Regions from separate parts of the Serratia liquefaciens ATCC 27592 genome, predicted to be linked through region 1. Evidence: predicted binding sites of a transcription regulator. Region 1 holds the regulator's gene; the other holds the start of a gene.
What was found. The regulator PurR, encoded in region 1, represses purine synthesis genes. The targets are predictions, from matches to a motif close to CANGCAAACGTTTGCNTG.

Region 1 (4,715 bases):
ATCCCAGCATGCTCAGGCCGGCAAGGTAGAACATAAAACCAAAGGAATTTCGCATGGTATTTCTCGTTAATATTTTATTGTCGCAGGTTTTTAGCGCCGGCAAGTGTATCCGGCTGGATCTCTGCTTGTGAAACGGTAATATTTGCGAGGTGCTGTTAAAAAAATTGAAGGCAAAGCTATGTGGTCTGAATATTCCCTGGATGTCGTCGATGCGGTGGCCCGCACCGGCAGTTTCAGCGCCGCGGCGCACGAGCTGCATCGGGTACCGTCGGCGGTAAGTTATACGGTGAGGCAGTTGGAGCAATGGCTGGCGGTACCGCTGTTTGAGCGCCGTCATCGCGACGTGGAACTGACACCGGCTGGCGTGCTGTTTATTCAGGAAGCGCGTGGTGTCATCAAAAAAATGCTCGACACGCGCCGACAGTGCCAACAGGTCGCTAACGGCTGGCGGGGCCAATTGAAAATAGCGGTGGATATCATCGTTAAACCCCAACGCAGTCGCCAATTGGTGCTGGATTTTTACCGCCATTTCCCCGACGTCGAATTGCTGGTTCAGCCGGAGGTGTTTAATGGCGTATGGGATGCGCTGGTGGACGGTCGTGCCGATATGGCGATCGGCGCCACAAGGGCGGTGCCGGTGGGCGGCGGTTTCGCCTTTCGCGATATGGGAGATATGCGTTGGTTGTGCGTGGCCAGTCCGCATCACCCGCTGGCCGCGATAGAGGGGCTGTTGAACGACGATCAACTTCGGCCCTTTCCGTCGCTGTGCCTGGAAGATACCTCGCGCAACCTGCCCAAGCGCGTGACCTGGACGTTGGACAACCAGCGCCGCCTGGTGGTGCCGGACTGGGCTTCTGCGGTGGACTGCCTGTGTGCCGGGTTGTGCGTTGGCATGATGCCCGCGCATCAGGTATTGCCTTTGGTGCAGCGCGGGGAACTGGTGGCGCTACAGTTGCAACAGCCATTTCCCGCCAGTCCTTGTTGCCTGACCTGGCAGCAAAATACGCCGTCACCGGCTATGGCCTGGTTGCTGGATTATCTGGGAGACAGTGAAACCTTGAATCAGGAGTGGCTAAGCGAAGAATGACGCCGGAAACCGTGAGAGTTTCCGGCGCAGATAATTAGCGGCGGTAATCGATGAACGGGCCGTCAGCGACCGAACGGCGCTCAACCAGCTTGGGATGAACCTCAATCACCTGCGACTCTTCACGCTTGCTGATGATGCGATCCAGCAGCATGGTGAAGGCCATCTCGCCCAAACGCTCTTTGGGCTGATGAATGGTGGTCAGTGCCGGGGTGAAGTAGCGGGCGTTTCGTACGTTATCGTAGCCAATCACCGATATGTCTTGTGGTACGCGCAGGCCAAGTTCATCGGCGGCGCAGATCGCACCCATGGCCATGATATCGCCACCGCAGAAGACTGCGGTAGGACGTTGTTTCTGCGACAGTATCTGATGCATGGCCTTGTAACCAGATTCCGGCTCAAAGTCGCCCTGAACAATCCACTCTTCACGCACGTCGATATTGGCTTCTTCCATGGCTTTTAAAAAGCCCTGATGGCGGCCGCCGCCGGTATTACGCGCCAGTTGGCCCGGAATGGCCCCGATATCGCGGTGGCCGCGTTCAATCAGGTAGCGCCCGGCCAGATAGCCGCCTTCGAAGGCGTTATCGATAATGGTGTCGGTAAAGTCACCGCGTGCGGCGCCCCAATCCATGACGACCATCGGGATATTGCGATAATCTTCCAGCATGCCCAGCAGTTGGTCCGGGTATTCCGAACACATGACTAACAGGCCATCGACGCGCTTTTGCGCCAACATCGCCAGATAGGCGCGTTGTTTGTCCAGATTGTTATGTGAGTTGCACAGGATCAGCGTATAGCCTTTGCTGTAGCAGCTGTTTTCCACCGCCTCGATCACTTCGGCAAAGTAGGGTGCTTCGCTCGATGTGGCCAGCAGACCAATAGATTTGGTGTGATTGACCTTGAGGCTGCGCGCCACGGCGCTGGGTGAATAGTGCAGCTCTTTGATCGCGGCGCCAACGGCCGCTTTTGTTTCTTCGGCGACGAAACGAGTCTTATTGATGACGTGCGAAACGGTGGTGGTGGAAACGCCAGCGCGTTTGGCCACATCTTTAATCGTTGCCATGTAAAGAATGACTCCTGAACTCACATGTTGCAGTATGTAAGTGTGATGTTAATCGTTTGCCTGCGTAGATCCTTCTCCAAAGAAGCGAAAACTGAGTTTTTAGTGTGTTGAAGTCGTCAGCGCTTGGTCAGGAGGGGCATTTTGCCGGTACACAGTTGTGAACTGCGAATTTTGTCCCATATTGAGCAAAAGGGGAAGAGGTAATCGGTATTATAAACTGGGAAATGATAACAAGATTTTATCGGCCAACTGTGGGAAAATGGTTTAACACATTAATTGTGTGCCTTTTACCCTTGGGAAACCCAATCTGAAAAGGAGTTGTAATGGATACCGATTTGAAAATGTCACTGTTCACCACCCTGGGTGCGCTGGCTGTGATTATCGCTTTTAGCTTCACCGCAGCATTGAACTGATACTCTTCAGTCAACCAGGCGCAGTTCGCTACGCCTGGTTGTATTTTCCCCGCGTTACGCCAGATTTTCCTCCACAAATGCCCAGTTAACCAGCGCCCAGAAGTTTTCCAGGTAGGCCGGTCGTGCGTTGCGATAATCGATGTAGTAGGCGTGTTCCCAAACGTCGACGGTCAGCAACGGTTTGTCTTCACCAGTCAACGGCGTGGCCGCATTCGACGTATTAACAATCGCCAGCGAGCCATCCGGCTTTTTCACTAACCAGGTCCAGCCTGCGCCAAAGTTTTTCACCGCGGCGTCGCTGAATTGTTCCCGGAAGGCGGTAAAAGAACCAAAAGCCTGGTTGATCGCGGCAGCCAATTTGCCCTGAGGTTCCCCACCGCCCTGAGGTGACAGGCAGTGCCAATAGAAGGTGTGATTCCATACCTGAGCTGCATTGTTGAAGATGCCGCCGCTGGAAGCCTTGATGATTGCTTCAAGGGATAATCCTTCAAACTCGCTGCCTTTCAGCAAATTGTTCAGGTTGACCACATAGGCGTTGTGATGCTTGCCATAGTGGTATTCCAGGGTTTCTGCCGAAATGTGCGGTTCGAGGGCATTTTTTTCATAAGGTAGTGCGGGCAGTTCAAACGACATTGCTTCCTCCTTGTACAGTGTCAACTCGCCGCTAAAGCAACGGACCTTAAATTGACCTGTTTTTATTGTGGGTATTTAGCTTAGCAATTTTCGCGATGAAATACAGTGGGGGCTGGCTAAAGGATTGGGTGCTTTAGGGACAGTAGGAAAATCAGTCAGGGGAGAGCGGCTGGGCAAGCCAGCCGCCAAAGAAATTATCGAATGGTTTTCGGTGTTACTACACGGCGGGCGCCGATGTAATGGTTTTGCCAGTAGTCATTGTCGAGTTGGCTGATCCGAATTTCTTCACCGGTACGCGGTGACTGAATAAATTTGCCGTTGCCCAGATAAACGCCAACATGGTCTGCCACGCCGCGGTTATTAATGCGGAAGAACACCAGGTCACCGCTTTCCAGTTCGCTTCTCTTGATCGGCGCGGCGTCTCGCAGGTGATACATTTCGTTGGCGGTGCGCGGCATTTTTATTTTCACCACGTCTTTATACGCGTAGTAAATCAGGCCGCTGCAGTCGAAACCGGTTCTTGGTGAAGTACCGCCCCAGCGGTAAGGCTTGCCCATTTGGTCCATCAGTTTGGCCATCGCGGTTTGCTTGGCGTGCTGATAGCGTTTTTTGTGCGCTGGAGTCAGCTTCAACGGTTTATCATCACGCACCAGTTTTGCGGTGGCCATCCCGGCTTCGCGGTGGCGACCATAGCCTTTTTTGTAACCCTTTTTCGGCGGGGTAACTTTGATTTTGGCTATTTTCTGAGTTTTGCCTTTCGATTTGGCGCTGACGATCTTTTTAGCGGTTTTTTCCGTTTTGGCTTTGGAAACCTTGGCGGTTTTCTGCGGGGTGGTGGTTTTTGCTTTTTTGCTGGCTTTTACCGCTTTCTTTTTCTTGCGGTCATCTGGCCGGGCTTCGTTGACATGGCTTTTGCGTTGCTCGGCGGCAATACGCGCCTGTGGCGCAGCATGCGCCAGATTGAAGAATAGCTGTGTAAACAACAGCACAAAAAGCGTAAGAATTAAACGCATGTCGACGTTACCAACCTTGGCCCCGGAACAGATATCGAAAGAAGGACAGTATTCCCGAATTTCGCCATATAAAACAGCGAAGAACTCATAAATGATAATCCATATTGTGAGAAAACGTTAATGGCATTTTTTTTGCTGAAAAATCAATCCGTTGATGTATAAAAAAGCGACAATCACCGTCGGCGGGATTATTTAACGGCGCATTTTGATGGCAAAATATATTAGTGAAATGGCCAGATTAAAAATGTTATTCTGCGCATATGTTTTGACCGGAAAGGCTTTGCCGGTAAGACGCGACTGACTACGGGGAAATGCCCTTGCAAAAGATGGCGTTTTCTTGCGACTGTTCCAGCCGCTACAATGGCCGGTGTGATGCATGTTGTAGCCATAAGACTTGGCTTGAGGAAGCAATACAATGACGACGACGATTGAAAAAATTCAGCACCAGATCGCTGAGAACCCGATTCTGCTGTACATGAAAGGTTCACCGAAATTGCCAAACTGCGGTT
Region 2 (4,715 bases), 1.2 Mb from region 1:
TGCGTCAGGCCGGCGTTCACCGGTTTATCTTTAGCTCCTCCGCCACGGTGTACGGTGAAAATGCGCCGGTGCCTTATCGCGAGGATATGCCGATTGGCGGCACTACCAGCCCTTACGGTACCTCAAAATGGATGGTGGAGCAGATCCTGCAAGATTTTGCCAAGGCCGAACCGACATTTTCGATTATCGCGCTACGCTACTTCAACCCGGTAGGCGCCCATGAGTCGGGGCTGATTGGTGAAGATCCCAGCGGCATTCCCAATAACCTGCTGCCGTATATCGCGCAGGTCGCTATTGGCCAGCGTGAAAGCCTGAGCGTGTTCGGCGGCGATTACCCGACCAAAGACGGCACCGGCGTGCGTGATTACATTCACGTGATGGATGTTGCTCAGGGTCACCTGGCGGCGATGGACCACTTAAAACAGATCGCCGGTTTCAAAGCCTATAATTTGGGCTCGGGGGTAGGGTATTCGGTGTTGGAAATGGTGCAGGCGTTTGAGAAAGCCTCGGGGGTAACCATTCCCTACCAGATTTTACCGCGCCGTGCGGGCGATCTGCCTGCCTTCTGGGCCGATGCCAGCCTGGCGAAACAGGAGCTGGGCTGGCAAGTGCAACGCGGCCTTGATCTGATGATGCGTGATACCTGGAACTGGCAAAGTAAAAACCCGCAGGGCTACCGCCAATAGTTTTTCATCGACAGTAAAAAAGGGTTCAGCTTGCTGAACCCTTTGTTTTTAGTGCGGCGTAACGCTTAAGCCAGCTTTTGTTGCGCCCAGGCCAAACCGCTTTGGTATTCGGCCGGTAACAGCGGCGCCAAAGCCTGCAATGCCTGTTGCAACGCACCGGCGTCGGGATCGTTCAGGTTGAGATGCCCAACCTTGCGGCCCTCGCGCACCTCTTTCTCGTACCAGTGCAGATGCACCAGCGGTAACGCCAGCCACTGCTGATTTACCGCGGTACCGATCAGGTTGACCATCACCGACGGGGTGCTCACGACCGGCTTCGGCAGCGGCAGGGCGAGAATGGCACGCAGGTGCAGTTCGAACTGGCTGATAGACGCGCCGTTTTGCGTCCAGTGGCCGCTGTTGTGGACCCGAGGCGCCAGTTCGTTAATCAGCAGACGATCGCCAACGATAAAACACTCCATCGCCATGACGCCGACGTAGTTCAGTTCATCAAGGATCGCCGTCAGCATCTGTTCAGCTTGCTGTTGCAGCGCAGGATTGGGCTGCGGCAACGCCACGCTGGTGCGCAGAATGCCTTCTTCATGCAGGTTATGGGTCAGCGGATAGAACACCGATTTACCGTCGTGTCCGCGTGCGCCGACCAATGAGACCTCGCCGGAGAAGTTAATCCCCTGTTCGACGATGCATTCGCCATAGGCATCGGCCGGCAGTTCGGCTTCCTGACCTGGGCGCAGGCGCCACTGGCCCCGGCCGTCGTAACCGCCGACGCGACGTTTAACGATAGCCAGTTCGCCCAGGGTCGCGAAAACCTGCGGCCACTCGGCGACGTCGGTCAGCAACTGCCAGGGGGCAGTGGCCAGGCCGAGCTGATCGAGTAACTGTTTTTGCGTCAGGCGGTCCGCCAGACGGGGGAAAATATCGCGGTTAACGAAGCTGTTGTGGGTCGCCAGCTCACGCGTCAGCGCGGTTTCCGGCCAACGCTCGATTTCGGCGGTGATCACGCTGTTTTGATAAGGTACCGCTTCCGGCTCAGCGTCGAGGCCAACCGGATAGACGGCGATCCCCAGCGGCTCACCGGCCTGACGCAGCATACGCCCCAATTGACCGTTACCCAGTACGCAAACCGGCTTCATGCTTCCTCCCGCGGGTCCGGGTTATTCAGCACCTCGTCAGTCTGCGCCTGACGCCAATCGGCCAGGCGTTGCGCCAACTCAGCGTCATGCAACGCCAGAATTTGCGCTGCCAGCAGTGCAGCATTGGCGGCGCCGGCCTTGCCGATCGCCAGGGTGCCTACCGGAATACCGCGCGGCATTTGCACGATGGAATACAGGCTGTCCACGCCGCTCAAGGCAGCGCTTTGCACCGGCACACCCAGCACCGGCACCAGGGTTTTCGCCGCCAGCATACCCGGCAGGTGCGCAGCACCGCCCGCACCGGCAATGATCACGTCGATACCCTTGGCGCTTGCCTGTTCGGCAAAGCTGAACAGCTTGTCTGGCGTGCGATGAGCGGAAACGACTTCGACATGGAACGGGACGTCGAGTGAGGTCAGGACTTCGGCCGCAAACTGCATGGTGGCCCAGTCACTTTTCGATCCCATTACAATTGCGATTTTAACCTCAGCGTGAGTGGCTGAAGCGGCGTTGGCTCCCATGGGTGTAAGGCTCCTGTAATTGTACAAACGACGGCCGATTGCCTGCGGCGGGAGGCCGAATGAGGGCGTAGAGCATACCATGAGCGAACGGCAAGGAAAACGGTTGCGTCGCCGGTTTTGATCGTCAAAAGCGCGAATTTTTATACCCGCGCGTTAAGTCAGAAGCTTAGAAAGGGAATTGGATCAGTTCGACGGCGTCGGCGCTGACTTTGATCATCGAGCCTTCTTCATGCCAGGCACCCAGCACTAAACGGTGAGCTTTACCGTTGCTCAGCGTCAGCTCATGCACGGCCGGACGATGCGTGTGGCCATGGATCATCCAGTGAACCTGGTGGTTCAGCATGGTTTGCTCAACCGCCTGCGGGTTGACGTCCATGATGGCGTCCGATTTGTATTGGTTGCTTTGCCGGCTGCGGGCACGCATTTTAGCGGCGATCTTAAGGCGCCAGCGTAAAGGCATTGCCAGGAACAATTTTTGAATCAGTGGGTTGTGTACTTTTCGGCGGAACTGTTGGTAGGCCCGATCGTCGGTACACAGCGTGTCACCGTGCAGGATCAGGATTTTGCGGCCATACAGGTCCAGCACCTTTTCTTCCGGCAGCAGTTGCATGCCGCTGGCACGGGCAAAGCGCTTGCCCACCAGAAAATCACGGTTGCCGTGGATAAAGTAGCAGGGCACGCCTGCCTGTTGCAGCGTTTTCAGCGCCGCAGCGATTTCAGCATGCAGCGGTTCGGGATCGTCATCGCCGATCCAGGCTTCGAACAGATCGCCGAGTATGTACAGGGCTTCGGCGTGTATGGCATCTTGCCGCAAAAAACGCAGAAAACCGGCAGTAATTGCCGGTTCCTGTGCGCTTAAATGCAGATCTGCAATGAACAGCGTGTTCATTCAGCTGCGATTACTCGCTGACGGTAACGCTGGTGACGATCACGTCTTCTACCGGTACGTCCTGGTGCATGCCGCTGCGGCCAGTTTTCACGGCTTTGATCTTGTTAACCACGTCCATGCCTTCAACCACTTCAGCAAATACGCAGTAGCCCCAACCCTGGGCGTTTTCGCCGCGGAAGTTCAGGAAGTCGTTGTCTGCAACGTTGATGAAGAACTGTGCGGTCGCGGAGTGTGGATCGTTGGTACGCGCCATTGCCAGGGTACCGATGGTGTTTTTCAGACCGTTGTTGGCTTCGTTCTTGATGGTGGCTTTGGTGTCTTTCTGGCTCATACCTGGCTCAAAACCGCCGCCCTGAATCATGAAGCCATTGATAACACGGTGGAAAATGGTGTTGTTGTAGAAACCGTCACGGCAGTAGTTCAGGAAGTTTTCAACGGTAACCGGTGCTTTGTCCGCGAAGGTGTTGATAACGATGTCGCCGTGATTAGTGTGGAAAGTAACCATAGTTTTAGTCCTAACAAGATGAAGTGAGATGTCACATGGAGCGAGTGAACTATCAGACCGCCGTTATAACATATCTCCTGTAATGAGTCAGCAGCGGCTAAACCGCGCTCAGGCTGTGGTAAATGGCAATTTGTTATATTATAACATCTGTGGCAATCGCTGATTTATCACCGTTTTCCACCTCTGAGCTCAGCAAAGCGCGGCCTTAACCTTGCATTAGATCAGGCTTCGGGTTTCAATACGCTGCTGGGTGAACAACCTTAACCCTGGTTATCATTTTTGTTATCACGCACACCACGGAATGTCCCGATGCTAAAGATTTTTAATACCCTGAGTCGTCAAAAAGAGGAATTTAAACCCATTCATGCCGGTAAAGTGGGCATGTACGTGTGCGGGGTAACCATCTATGACCTGTGTCATATCGGACATGGGCGTACCTTCGTTGCTTTCGATGTGGTGGCACGTTATCTGCGCTATCTCGGCTACTCGCTGAACTATGTGCGTAACGTCACCGACGTTGACGACAAAATTATCCGCCGCGCGACTGAAAATGGCGAAAGCTGCGATCAACTGACCGCACGCATGCTGGCGGAGATGCACGCCGACTTCGATTCTCTGCTGATCGAACGACCGGACATTGAACCGCGTGCGACCCAGCATATCGCCGAGATTATTGAGATCACCCAGCGCCTGATCGATCGCGATCACGCGTATGTGGCCAGCAACGGCGACGTGATGTTCTCCATCGACAGCGATCCGCAATACGGTTTGCTGTCACGCCAGGATCTGGATCAGCTGCAGGCCGGTGCGCGCGTAGAAATCGACGACGTGAAACGCAACCCGATGGACTTCGTGCTGTGGAAGATGTCCAAGCCGGGCGAACCGAGCTGGGCGTCGCCTTGGGGCGCAGGGCGTCCGGGTTGGCACATTGAATGTTCTGCCATGAACTGCAAGCAGCTTGGCACCCATTTTGATATCCAC

Region 2: the regulator PurR is predicted to act here: its motif matches at 2,433-2,450, upstream of purE (5-(carboxyamino)imidazole ribonucleotide mutase).

What each region holds. Positions count from the first base shown of each region.
Region 1 covers NC_021741.1:2,279,399-2,284,113, forward strand. Annotated here, with positions in the region: gene punC (purine nucleoside transporter PunC) at 1-55, opposite strand, end outside; gene punR (DNA-binding transcriptional activator PunR) at 179-1,087, shown strand; gene purR (HTH-type transcriptional repressor PurR) at 1,122-2,147, opposite strand; gene cydH (cytochrome bd-I oxidase subunit CydH) at 2,471-2,560, shown strand; gene sodB (superoxide dismutase [Fe]) at 2,615-3,193, opposite strand; gene M495_RS10735 (C40 family peptidase) at 3,388-4,206, opposite strand; gene M495_RS10740 (Grx4 family monothiol glutaredoxin) at 4,622-4,715, shown strand, end outside.
Region 2 covers NC_021741.1:1,095,959-1,100,673, forward strand. Annotated here, with positions in the region: gene galE (UDP-glucose 4-epimerase GalE) at 1-686, shown strand, start outside; gene purK (5-(carboxyamino)imidazole ribonucleotide synthase) at 752-1,819, opposite strand; gene purE (5-(carboxyamino)imidazole ribonucleotide mutase) at 1,816-2,340, opposite strand; gene lpxH (UDP-2,3-diacylglucosamine diphosphatase) at 2,507-3,229, opposite strand; gene ppiB (peptidylprolyl isomerase B) at 3,240-3,734, opposite strand; gene cysS (cysteine--tRNA ligase) at 4,044-4,715, shown strand, end outside.